4 regions of the Oceanobacillus sp. FSL K6-2867 genome follow, and region 3 is predicted to be linked to each of the others. Evidence: riboswitches for the same ligand, from Rfam matches in the RefSeq annotation. Region 3 holds a riboswitch; each other region holds the start of a gene.
What was found. Region 3 has a riboswitch for S-adenosylmethionine ahead of metK (methionine adenosyltransferase). Riboswitches for the same ligand answer to the same signal wherever they lie in the genome.
Positions count from the first base shown of each region.

Region 1 (3,153 bases), 130 kb from region 3:
AATTCCGTTTGTAGAAATCTTCCGTCTATTATAGACCCACCTCGTCTAATACAAGGCGAACTGCTCACATACTGTTCCATAATTTATACTAAGTTTTGGCTTTACCAGCTTTTTGGAACTTCTATTAATAGAGCCATTCCCTGACCGCCGCCACCGCAGAGAGATGCAATACCTTTTCCACCACCACGGCGTTTAAGTTCTTTTGCAAGAGTTAAGGCAAGTCGAAAACCCGTTCCGCCAAGCGGATGACCAATTGCAATTGCGCCACCATTAACATTCACTCTTTCATAGCCAATTCCAAGCTCACGGCAGCTTGCGATAACCACACTTGCAAAAGCCTCATTGATTTCAAATAAATCAATATCGCTCAATGTTAGGTTCGTTTTCTCTAAAACTGCTTTGATTGCCTGGGCAGGCTTTGTATGTAGGCTCGTATCTGGCCCCGCGACTTCAGCCCAACCAAGAATACGAGCTAACGGCGCTTTACCAAGCTCCTCCGCTTTCTTTTCGGATGAAACAATGCCAACGCTTGCGCCATCTGTCATTTGCGACGCATTTCCCGCTGTGATTGTACCGTCGTCAACAAACGCCGGTCTTAATGTTGCTAATTTTTCTATGTTCGAATTGAGGCGAATGCCTTCATCGCTAGAGAAGGTTTTGCCTTTAAGTTTGATTGAAACAATTTCATCTTGCAGGCGACCTTTTTCCAGCGCTTCAGCAGCTCGTTCCTGTGACAACTGTGCGTATTGATCCTGCTCTAGTCTATTAATCTTAAAATCTTTATTTTTTAAATCCGTCAGCACCCCCATCGAATCATCTGCTAACGAGCACCATAATCCGTCGTTTATTAATGTATCCGTAAATTGCAGGGATCCCATCGACAGCTCCTTACGAATCGGAGCAGTGTACGGGGCATTTGTCATCGAGTCAAATCCACCAGTAATATATAATTCCCCTTCGCCAAAATGAATACGGCGGACAGCGTCGGAAATGGATGCTAATCCAGCTAAACATACATTGTTTAAAGTAACTGCAGGAACAGATAACGATACACCGGCATCCTTCGCAACTCTTCTAGCCGGATTTTGACCCTGCCCCGCTTGAAGCACCTGTGCAAGTATTGTCCCATCAGCTTCTTTTGCCTCAGGTACTCGTCTCACTAACTCTTTAACAGCTAAAGTTCCTATCTCTTTTGCCTCTAATCCAGATAAAAATCCTTTCCACTTCCCAAAAGGTGTTCTTACTCCTTCTAGAATCACCGTATTCATAACGCCTCATCCTTTCCTATAAATCTGCTCATTTTGTCCATAAAAAAACCCTCTTTCCAAAGAAAGAGGGTTGAAATCATAAACTATTGCGGATTCCCCCTCTTATCTTTCAGACATTTCTGTCTGTTGGAAGTAGCACCATTCCCCCTAAAGGGGCGGTTGCCGGGCGTCATAGGGCCAAATCCCTCAGCCAACTCGTGATAAGAGTAATCTGTTATTTTGTTTTATTGTTGAAATATATTCGTTTATTAAATTATTGCAATATTAACAGAACGCAAACAGAAGGTCAATAGTTATTTTGTAAACGTAACTAAACAGCTTCTATTGACAGCCTTCTATTTTGCAAGTATAGTTAAAGTTGAGAATAATACATACGATTCCGTAGCTCAGCTGGGAGAGCGCTACCTTGACAGGGTAGAAGTCGTTGGTTCGAGTCCAATCGGAATCATTCTAACACGTTGGTCTGTATCCCTTGTGTATCAAGGAGTACAGGCTTTTTTATTTTTCTTGTAGAGATTGGTTTTTCATCTGATTTTGGTTAGCAGTCACAGATCAGTTACAGGATTTTCTAGAGCCATTTCAAACATATCGGCAACATCCATAATTATTGTTGGGAACAAGGTGAGCGTGTATTCCATTTCATCAACCACTATAAAAAATTATGTTAGACGAAAAACTATAGCATAGATAGCTACTAATACTATGAGGATTTCAAGCAAGAATGATTTCTTAAATCTATTATGCATTTTGAAATTAAGAATCGATTGAAAAATAATTAATAACAATAAAAATGCACTTAAAAAATAAATGATAGTATTGCTAATGTCTATAAATGCTACAATTAGCAAAATTAAAGGACCAAACAACATTTTTATCTTCAATATATAATTATCTAATACTTCATATCTTTTTTTTTTATTATCTACAACCATTAAAATCCCCCCAAGTATATGTCAAATATATAGGAATAACATTATTTTAACAATAATAAATATAATCATCATAAAATTAATAATTACAGTTGACTTACTTAAACTATATTAAATTGCCTTTAATTAAGTAACAGCTTGATTAGTTGTTTTATTATTTCAGGCATAATTATTCACCCTAATTTTATAAATTCAAGACTTTCTCCCCATTTAATTTAATATATAAAATTGTTAGAATTATTAACGTATTGGAATTATCAAATTTTGTCAATTAATATGAGGAGGGTTTTTTTGAAAAAAGTTATCTTTATTATTTTGTCGTTTACTCTTATTTTTAGTGCTATGCCAATCAATATTTTAGCTGCAGAAATTCCTAGCGCTGATGGATTTAATGGAACTTCTCAAATACGAGGTCATCATGATCCTAAAGTCACGTGTTCTACTCAGAATGTTAGTCACGCAGAAGCAGAAGCAATAAGAAAAGCTGAAAGTGATCAGAAGGTAGCAGCTGTTGCTTTGGCGGTATTAGGATTTGCTTCTGTACAAGGAATTATTGCAAAATCCCTATCACAATCTATATCTTGGGTATCATCAAATAAAACAGCCACTTCAGTAATTGGCACCACAGTTTCTAGTTTTGGACTAGTTAGTGCTGTTGGAGATAACGGTTCAGATGTGGGAGCAGCAGGAAACTATGAGGTTTGTGAGTATAAACACTTAGTAGATACCAGAAGTAATCATTGGGATAGCTGGACTGACTATGCACACTATGCAGGACAAGTAATGTACAAGACAACTGACAATGATACAGGACGAGTATATTACTTAAATGCGAATGCAATTGCAAGATAGTAAAGCGGCTGGAACCCCCCCCCCAGAATTAAAAAGAGTGCTGCTCGCCAATAAGTTGAGGAGTTCCAGTATTTTTGCACGCAAAAAGGATACCTTCTGATAAA
Region 1 is NZ_CP150144.1:618,592-621,744, forward strand. Features, by position in the region: gene NSQ77_RS02865 (acetyl-CoA C-acyltransferase) at 102-1,268, opposite strand; SAM riboswitch class I at 1,368-1,475, opposite strand; tRNA gene NSQ77_RS02870 (tRNA-Val) at 1,644-1,716, shown strand; gene NSQ77_RS02875 (hypothetical protein) at 1,928-2,200, opposite strand; gene NSQ77_RS02880 (hypothetical protein) at 2,489-3,049, shown strand.
Region 1: another riboswitch for S-adenosylmethionine. It lies ahead of NSQ77_RS02865 (acetyl-CoA C-acyltransferase); the one in region 3 lies ahead of metK (methionine adenosyltransferase).

Region 2 (3,153 bases), 430 kb from region 3:
ACGAAGCAGATAAAACGCTGGTTGAAAAAGCAGTTGCTGCAGTAAAAAATATGGATATAAATTGTGAGCAAGGAATTATTGCGACTGGAGATTCGTTTATGGAAGATCCCGAACGTGTTGCGTTTGTTCATGGTAAATTCCCGACAATGCTGGCCTCAGAGATGGAAGCAGCAGCTGTTGCTCAGGTTTGTCATCAGTACAACAAGCCATTTGTTATTATTCGCGCACTATCTGATATTGCAGGAAAAAAATCATCCATCTCGTTTGATCAATTTCTTGAAACGGCCGCTAAAAATGCAGCACAACTAATTATTGCTGTAGTCAAAAGCATATAAAAAAACAATTATAAGAAAAGCAAAAGCCCAGAGACAATGATAAATTCATGTTTCTGGGCTTTTTGATAACTTGTAAATTAACCTAATTATTTCGCTCCTTTCGATAGTACTCATGAAACACCTTCATAAGGGCTCTTTTCTCAATTCGTGATACATAGCTGCGCGATATATTCAATTTTTTTGCAATTTCTCGCTGTGTCATTTCATTATAGTCATTTAATCCATAGCGATAAATAATCACTTCCCGTTCTCGTTTATCGAGTACAGAAAAATATTTTTGCATTTTGGCGATTTCCATATTCAATTGGATGTATTCAATTACATTATCATTCTCTGCTTCGAGTATATCAATTAAGCTGATTTCATTGCCTTCTTTGTCCTGGCCAATTGGATCGTGTAATGAAACATCTTTTTTCACCTTTTTCAATGCACGCAGATGCATCAATATTTCGTTTTCTATACAACGAGCAGCATATGTTGCCAATTTCGTTCCCTTATTTGTAGAGAAGCTTTCAACCCCTTTTATAAGACCGATTGTTCCAATGGAAATCAAATCTTCCATATCCTCACCAGTATTTTCAAACTTTTTTACAATGTGAGCAACAAGTCTTAAATTATGTTCAATCAGTTTGTTTCTAGCTGTTTCGTTTCCATTTTGCATTTCCTCAATGTATTTCGCTTCTTCATCAGGGGGTAATGGTTGCGGGAATGCATGATTTTTTACATAAGAAACGAAAAAGAGGGCTTCCTTAATTAGAAGAGCAAGCACAGATAGAATCCCGGACAAACTCAGGTCACCTCCTAAAGAACAATCTGCTTCAAGAATGGGCTTTTGCCTATATAACATCTTTATGAAGCAGTAAGGAGATTCGTGTCTGTCCCAGATAATTAATTATGAAAACGATTTTATTTGATATTAGAGAAACGATTAAAACCCTGATGCATCCTATCAGAATTACATACAGCTGGCGGTTTTTACAGACACAATAACTTATCGCTAGAAGTAACAAACTGCATTGTCAAGATAAAGAAGGAGCGCACTGTGTGGGTACTATTCTTGCTGGTATGTATGCGGGAACTGTGAAAAACAGAAACACAACAGATCGTGGCTGTTTTGAATTGAATAGGGATCTTTAATGGTGTTGATATATTCAAGGCAAAGGATGATGCAGTAGTACAAGAGTATTGGATTATTGGGGCTGCATAGGATTTAGATAAGAATAAGCTTTCTGCATAGCATTTTGGAATCAACTCGTTTCAGTAAAAAGCGGGTAAATAGGACAAAGGAACGTTAATCGACATCATATATCTAACTTTTGTAGTAAATTCAAAAAATATAGTTGACAAGTTCTATTGCCCGGTGTATGATGTGAACAATTCCTACAAATTGAATATGATTTTTCTTATCAAGAGTCAGGGGAGGAACTGGTCCTATGATCCTGCAGCAACCGTTACCAAAATGTAACAAGGTGCTAATTCCAGCAAGCATATGCTTGAAAGATGAGATTAGAGATATAAAACCTCTTCCTCATCGGAAGAGGTTTTTAATTTACTTTAAAGGCAAGTAATATGATAGGAAAAATTATATTTCGATGAATAGGTAAATTTAAATTGAAAAAGGGAGCGAAGAAAATGAGTATAACAAAAACAGATAGCTTGTACAGAAAGGATTACTTTGGAAGGATTCACGAATTAAAGAAACATGCACCCAATGCTTTTGAGTCATTTTTTGCTTTTAATAATCAAGCATTGGCTGAAGGGGAATTATCGGTAAAGGTAAAAGAATTAATTGCAGTTGCTGTGGCGCATATTACCGGGTGTCCGTATTGTATTGATTTACATGTCAAAAATGTGAAAAAACAGAAAGCAAGCAAAGCAGAGGTAGCAGAGGCAATTTTTGTCGCAACAGCATTAAAGGCGGGATCTTCAGCAGCGCATGGAGTAAATGCACTAAATGCTTATGATGAAAACGGGGATGAGGAGCTGTATAAAGCATCCTATTTTAATCGTATAAAGGAATTTTCCAAGTTAAATAAAGAAACATTTAAGGCATTTCTGGATTTTGATCATCAGGCTATAAAAGCAGAAAATCTGAGTGAGAAAGAAAAAGAGTTAATTGCAGTAGCTTGTGCCCATACAACAGGTTGTGCATATTGTATTGATTTGCACACAAAAAATGCGAAAAAAACAGGAGCAAATTTAAATGAGATTTCGGAAGCAATTTTTGTTGCAGTAGCGCTTAAAGCTGGATCAGCAATCGCTCATAGTGTAAACGCATTAAATGCTTACGATGAATAGAAATTGATACCATAAGAGGAGTGTTTCGTTTGAAAAAGCAGATTCATTTGAACGGATTTGTACAAAACTCGCCATCCCCGCATTCCATGGGGTTGTGGAAACATGAGAGAGATAAGGGAGTATTTCATAATCGAATTCATTATTGGACAGAAACAGCACAAGTGCTGGAGCGGGGAAAATTTGATGCCGTTTTTATTGCTGATGTTCTTGGTACGTATTCTGTTTATGGAAACAATCATGATGCTGCGATTAAACATGCTGTGCAATTGCCGGCACATGACCCCTTGATGCCAATATCAGCTATGGCTGCAGCAACGAAGCACATCGGATTTGCCCCGACAATTTCAGCAACCTATGCACAGCCATATGCACTGGCACGTCAGCTTTCAACACTGGACCATTTGACGGAAGGCAGAATTGCTTGGAATGTAGTAACTTCGTATTTAGAGAGTGAGGCAATTAATCTTGGTTTGTCGGGTAGATTACCTAAAAATATACGCTATGACCGTGCTGATGAATT
Region 2 is NZ_CP150144.1:60,843-63,995, reverse strand. Features, by position in the region: gene mtnN (5'-methylthioadenosine/S-adenosylhomocysteine nucleosidase) at 1-335, shown strand, start outside; gene sigK (RNA polymerase sporulation sigma factor SigK) at 418-1,122, opposite strand; SAM riboswitch class I at 1,736-1,842, shown strand; gene NSQ77_RS00305 (carboxymuconolactone decarboxylase family protein) at 1,968-2,633, shown strand; gene NSQ77_RS00300 (LLM class flavin-dependent oxidoreductase) at 2,663-3,153, shown strand, end outside.
Region 2: another riboswitch for S-adenosylmethionine. It lies ahead of NSQ77_RS00305 (carboxymuconolactone decarboxylase family protein); the one in region 3 lies ahead of metK (methionine adenosyltransferase).

Region 3 (3,153 bases):
ATACCAGTAAAGGCCATACCAAGTACAAATAAATACAATGCAAAATCAGTATCCGAGGATATATTATTAGTTGTAAAAATGAAGTAAAGTCCAGCCACCATGTATACGATAACAGATGTTAATCGTAGCCTTTTATCATACTTTTCATGTACTTTGTTCACATAATTATTAGAAAACCATTTCGGACGCTTTACGTTCAATAGCTTTCTCATGATTGAATTAAATATAAAAATAATTAGTGAAAATACACCGATTAGTATGACTATATCCAGCAGCAGCCCACTGTTATCTTCATAGTAGTACATTAAACATTCTCCTCTTTCCATACTATAAATCGTACACCCGCCAAGATTCCATCAGCTAAAAAAAGCTGTACGACTCAAATAGAGCTGTACAGCAATATATATTATTTCGTCAATGCAAGCAACTCATCAACTTTATCCGTTTTTTCCCATGAAAATGCAACATCCGTTCTGCCAAAATGGCCATATGCAGCAGTATCTTTAAATACCGGTTGACGGAGGTCAAGCATCCGAATAATTCCAGCTGGGCGAAGATCGAATAATTTACGAATCGCAGCTACAAGTGTTTCTTCGCTCACTTTCCCTGTACCAAATGTATTTATTGCAATGGATACAGGCTCCGCCACACCAATCGCGTATGCCAATTGAACTTCACATGACTTGGCAAGTCCTGCAGCAACGATGTTTTTTGCAACATAGCGTGCGGCATATGCAGCAGAACGGTCTACTTTTGTAGCATCCTTCCCACTAAATGCTCCACCGCCATGACGTGCATATCCACCATAAGTGTCAACAATAATCTTGCGTCCAGTAAGTCCCACATCCCCTTGTGGCCCACCAATAACAAAGCGACCAGTTGGATTAATGAAATACTTTGTTTTTTCATCCAAGAGATCAGCAGGAACTACGGCACGAACAACATGCTCGATCATATCCTTTTCAATTTGATCCCTTGTAATATCTTGGTGATGCTGCGTTGAAATAACAATCGTATCGATTCGAACAGGCTGATCATTTTCATCGTATTCTACGGTAACCTGTGTTTTACCATCCGGTCGCAGGTAGTCTACAATGTTTTCTTTTCTTACATCAGCAAGGCGTTTCGATAACTTGTGGGCTAGTGAAATTGGCAATGGCATAAGCTCTTTGGTTTCATCACAAGCAAAACCAAACATTAAACCTTGATCTCCCGCGCCAATTGCATCAATTTCATCCTCGCTCATTTTCCCTTCGCGGGCTTCTAGTGCAGTGTCAACTCCACCAGCAATATCTGCGGATTGTTCATCAATCGCCGTCATAACTGCGCATGTTTCCGAGTCAAAACCATATTTGGCTCGAGTATAGCCAATTCCTTTAATCGTTTCTCTCACAATTGCAGGAATATCTACATATGTGCTTGTGGAAATTTCACCTGCCACTAACACTAACCCAGTTGTAACTGTTGTTTCACACGCAACGCGTGCATTCGGATCCTTTTTTAATATTTCATCAAGGATTGCATCTGATATTTGGTCTGACATTTTGTCTGGATGACCTTCTGTTACTGATTCTGAAGTAAATAAACGTCGATTTACAGCCATTAGGCTAAACTCTCCTTTATTGTATGTTACGGAACTCTAATTTAAATGTTCTACATATATTATTCAAAGTACCTTCAAAAGGTAAAACTTTTCCCGCTGACCAGGTGAATCGAATTTCAATGAATATTATTTTATATAAAACTTCTCTATTAGAAAACTTGGTATTCGTAAAAGGAATTCTTACGAAAACGTATTTTGCTATCTTAGAAAACCTTATACTTTGGAGTCCAAGTCTTTAGGCAAATGCCTAAGTTGCACTAATGCAAATTATGAGTCTTATACTTTTCCTATTTGCGAAAAACAAAAAAGCCTTTCCTTCAAAGACATGAGGAAAGGGTATACTGGCCTTTCGCTCTTATTGTTCAAGGAATTGTTCCTTGCATCAGGTTAGCACCATTTCACATCACGTGATGGTTGCTGGGCTTCATCGGGTCTGTCCCTCCACCAACTCTGAATAAGAGAGTATCCGTTCAATCTTAAGACTAACGAAAGTAGCTGGTGGTGTCAACTATTTTGGAATGATGGGTCAACATATATTTTTATAAATTATCTTTAAATAGTATGGACTAATAATTTAAATGTGTTATACTAATAAACAACTTAAGAAAATAAATGTTGTCATAAACAGATGATATTCTTAAAAAGGCAGGAGATAATGATATGAAAACAGTGGAAAGATCACTAATTAAAGAGTTAAACGAGCACAATAATATGCATATTAATTTGTCGGTAGCACAATTAGTTGAAAAGATTTTAAGTCACGAAGAAGGAAGCCTTACCTCAACTGGGGCAATTCGAGCGACTACCGGTAAATATACTGGTCGTTCACCGGAAGATAAATTTATTGTAAAAGATGAAATTTGTGCAGATTTTGTTGACTGGGGAAAGGTAAACCGCCCAATTGAAGAAAAAGCATTTGATAATCTCTACAGAAAAGTAATTGATTATTTAAAAGAAAAAGATGAGCTTTATCAGTTTAAAGGGTTTGCTGGGGCGGATAAAAATTACCGTTTGCCAATTCAAGTCATTAATGAATACGCATGGCATAACCTTTTTTCACGTCAGCTATTTATCACCCCTTCAGATGAAGAGTTAAACAATCACCAAGCAGAGTTTACAGTTATTTCTGCTCCAAATTTTAAAGCAGACCCAGCTGTAGATGGAACCAATTCGGAAACGTTTATCTTAATTTCCTTTAAAAAGCGTGTCGTTTTAATTGGAGGTACAGAATATGCTGGTGAAATAAAAAAATCTATTTTCTCTGTAATGAATTACTTGCTGCCAAAGCAGGATATCTTATCCATGCATTGCTCGGCAAACGTTGGTCCTGAAGGAGATGTAGCACTTTTCTTTGGTCTTTCCGGCACAGGAAAAACAACATTATCTGCTGACCCATACCGCCGTCTAATTGGAGATGATGAGCATGGCTGGAGTCCAAATGGCGTGTTCAATATTGAAGGTGGCTGCTACGCAAAATGTATTAACCTTTCAGAGGAAAAAGAGCCGCAAATCTTTAACGCTATACGTTATGGATCAGTACTTGAGAATGT
Region 3 is NZ_CP150144.1:488,616-491,768, forward strand. Features, by position in the region: gene NSQ77_RS02225 (DUF4181 domain-containing protein) at 1-305, opposite strand, end outside; gene metK (methionine adenosyltransferase) at 407-1,603, opposite strand; SAM riboswitch class I at 1,956-2,064, opposite strand; gene pckA (phosphoenolpyruvate carboxykinase (ATP)) at 2,264-3,153, shown strand, end outside.

Region 4 (3,153 bases), 1.4 Mb from region 3:
GCTGCCATATAAGGAACGATTAAAAATGGATCATTAACTGGAGATTGGACCCCATTTTTTACTGCAGCATCACGGGAATTGCCATATACATCATACGTTCCTAGGACGTCTGCGATAAATACCGCGTCGAATCGTCCTTTTTCTAATGTTTTTGCAAGATTAGTCCAATACTCACTATCCTTGTAACGATGGGATTGATCATCAGGGTGTGCCCATAATCCTGGTGATTGATGTCCAGGAGTATTCATATCAAAGGCGTTTAAAAAAATACGTTTAGCAGTCATATTAGTTCTCCTTTTATAATTTTTTAACAACCCTAGTACGTGACAGCTTCTCTTGCAGCTGAATTATTTATAAGCTGGATAAAGTAATAAAGCTGCTTCTTTGTTCGTTGCAAAATATCATCATCAATTATTGGAAGAGATTTCTGCTTATCAATTTGTCTGTCCAGCAGGTAAAGACCTTTTAAATTATGCGCTTTTAGTGTAGCGAGAACTGGCTTTAAGGTATATTCTACAGCGAGTAAATGGGAAGGACTTCCGCCTGTCATAAGCGGAAGTACTGGCTTATGCTTCAGAATGTCCTGCGGCAGTATGTCAATTAACGCTTTCAGCACACCGGAATACGCACCTTTATACACTGGAGATCCAACGATAAGTCCTTTGGCATTCTGGATTTTGGCTGCAATTTCTTTAACAGATGAACTATTGAAATTCCCTTGAAATAAATCTTCATATGGTACGTCTTTTACGGAAATGTGGGTTACTGAAAATTGCTCGCTTTCTAATAAAGCACCTAAATATTTGAGCACCTGTTCAGACCTCGAAAATTCAGATGGACTACCAGACAGGACAATAATTTCACTCATGTAAACATTCTCCTTTTGCTTTTTATTTGAACTATGCGAAACACCTGTAATATCGTACTTAAAAGAAACTGCGGATTATCTTCTCGATCGTTTTCTTCAAGTATGTGCAATAATTGCTGTCAAGGATTGCACATTAGTTTGCAGTTAATATTTAATTAGTACATACCAAATTTTTAATACGGCCAAAAAACCCCCTTTTCTTCTAAAAAGAGAAAAGAGGGTATACTACATCATTTATCAGCTCTTATCTCTCAAGAAAAAATCTCGCTGGAATTAGCACCTTTCTAATAATAATTAGGGGTTGCTGAAGCATCATAGGGCCAGTTCCCTCAGCTTCTCTTGATAAGAATTTTTAATTGTTGGATATATTCTAATATATCAAATCATATAAGTCAACTAAGAATTATAAGAATTAATTGATTGACATTTCGTAAGTTTTATATTATTATTCAACCAACAACTTTATTATTTGATTTATCTTATCACGAGAGGTGGAGGGACATGGCCCAAGGAAGCCTCGGCAACAGGTTCTTATAAGAATACTGTGCTAATTCCATCAAGCAGACTGCTTGAAAGATAAGAAAGAGCATACATAGATAACATGTAAAACCTCTATTCTTATCTTAGAATAGAGGTTTTTTTGCTGAACAGAGATAAGGGGGAGATGGAAAAATGAAATATGGATTTTGGTTACCGATTTTTGGCGGATGGCTAAGAAATGTAGAAGATGAAAACATGCCACCGACATATGGTTATGCCAAGGAAGTCATTCAGCATGCTGAAAAGTTAGGCTATGATACAACATTAATTGCTGAACTATATTTGAATGATATTAAAGGGATTGAAGCTGATTCAATTGAAGCATGGACGACAGCGGCCGCACTAGCAGCAGTTACCGATAAAATTGAAATTATGACCGCGGTCCGTCCAGTATTTCATAACCCGGCAGTAACGGCAAAAATGGCTGCAAACATTGACCGTATCAGCAATGGCCGTTTCACTTTAAATGTTGTCTCTGGCTGGTGGGAGGAAGAGGCAAAGCAATATGGCGGAGAATTTACAGAACATAATGATCGCTATAATCGTACAAGTGAGTTTTTAGAGGTTTTAAAAGGACTATGGACAACAGAAGACACATTTTCTTATGATGGAAAGTTTTATAACATTGCAAATACGAATTTATCACCAAAGCCAATTCAGCGGCCGAATCCTATTTTATATGCTGGTGGTGAGAGTGAAAAAGGAAAGCAGGTTATTACTTCCTATTGTGATGCATATGTGATGCATGGCGGTACAGTGGAAGAAGTTAAGACTAAAATTGAAGATATGAAGGAACGCAGAAAGAAGGCTGAAAAAGAAGCATTGCAATCATTTAGTATGGCTGCCTATGTCATTTGCAGAGATACGGAGGAAGAGGCACAGGAAGAATTAAAACGCATTACGACAGTTAAAGATGCAGCTGGTTATGCAGGAATGAAGGATTTTACTGCGAAGTCAGAGCTTGAACAACAGCTGAAATTGCAAGATTATTCAGTGTCAAACCGAGGCTTGCGACCAAACCTTGTTGGAACACCGGAACAAATTGCCAAGCGAATTTTAGCTTATGAAGAGGCTGGAGTAGATCAACTATTATTACAATGCTCGCCACAGCTTGAAGAGCTGGAGCGCTTTGCAAATCAAGTGATGCCAAAGGTTGAGGAAATACGAAAATCATTAACGAGTATTTAAGTTAGGGGAGAATAAAAATGAGTAAAATATATGTCATCCATGAAAATAATGAGTGGACTGAACATCTGCTGAAACGATTAGAAGAGCTTAATTTGCCTTTTGAAGATTGGTTGCTTGATAGCGGTAAGATTGATTTGAGCACAGCACCTCCAGAAGGGATTTTTTACAATCGAATGAGTGCTTCGTCACACACACGTGGAAATCGGTTTGCACCAGAATTAACGAATGCTGTTCTTGCATGGTTAGAGCATCATGGAAGAACAGTAATCAATGGAAGCCGTGCATTGCAGCTTGAAGTAAGCAAGGTTTTGCAATACCTTGAGCTTGAAAAGTATGGAGTTAAGACACCGAAAACAATTGCTGCTGTTGGAAGAGAGAATATTTTACAAGCAGCACAGGCATTTGAAGGGAAGAAATTTATAACGAAGCATAATCGTGCTGGAAAAGGACTGGGTGTTCAATTATTTAATTCTATAAGCGCACTGGAAAAATATGTGGATGGAGATACGTTTGAAGAGCCTGTTGATGGTGTTACATTACTTCAGGAGTATATCGAA
Region 4 is NZ_CP150144.1:3,480,744-3,483,896, forward strand. Features, by position in the region: gene NSQ77_RS16785 (LLM class flavin-dependent oxidoreductase) at 1-284, opposite strand, end outside; gene ssuE (NADPH-dependent FMN reductase) at 317-868, opposite strand; SAM riboswitch class I at 1,110-1,217, opposite strand; SAM riboswitch class I at 1,345-1,451, shown strand; gene NSQ77_RS16795 (LLM class flavin-dependent oxidoreductase) at 1,541-2,596, shown strand; gene NSQ77_RS16800 (alpha-L-glutamate ligase) at 2,614-3,153, shown strand, end outside.
Region 4: another riboswitch for S-adenosylmethionine. It lies ahead of NSQ77_RS16795 (LLM class flavin-dependent oxidoreductase); the one in region 3 lies ahead of metK (methionine adenosyltransferase).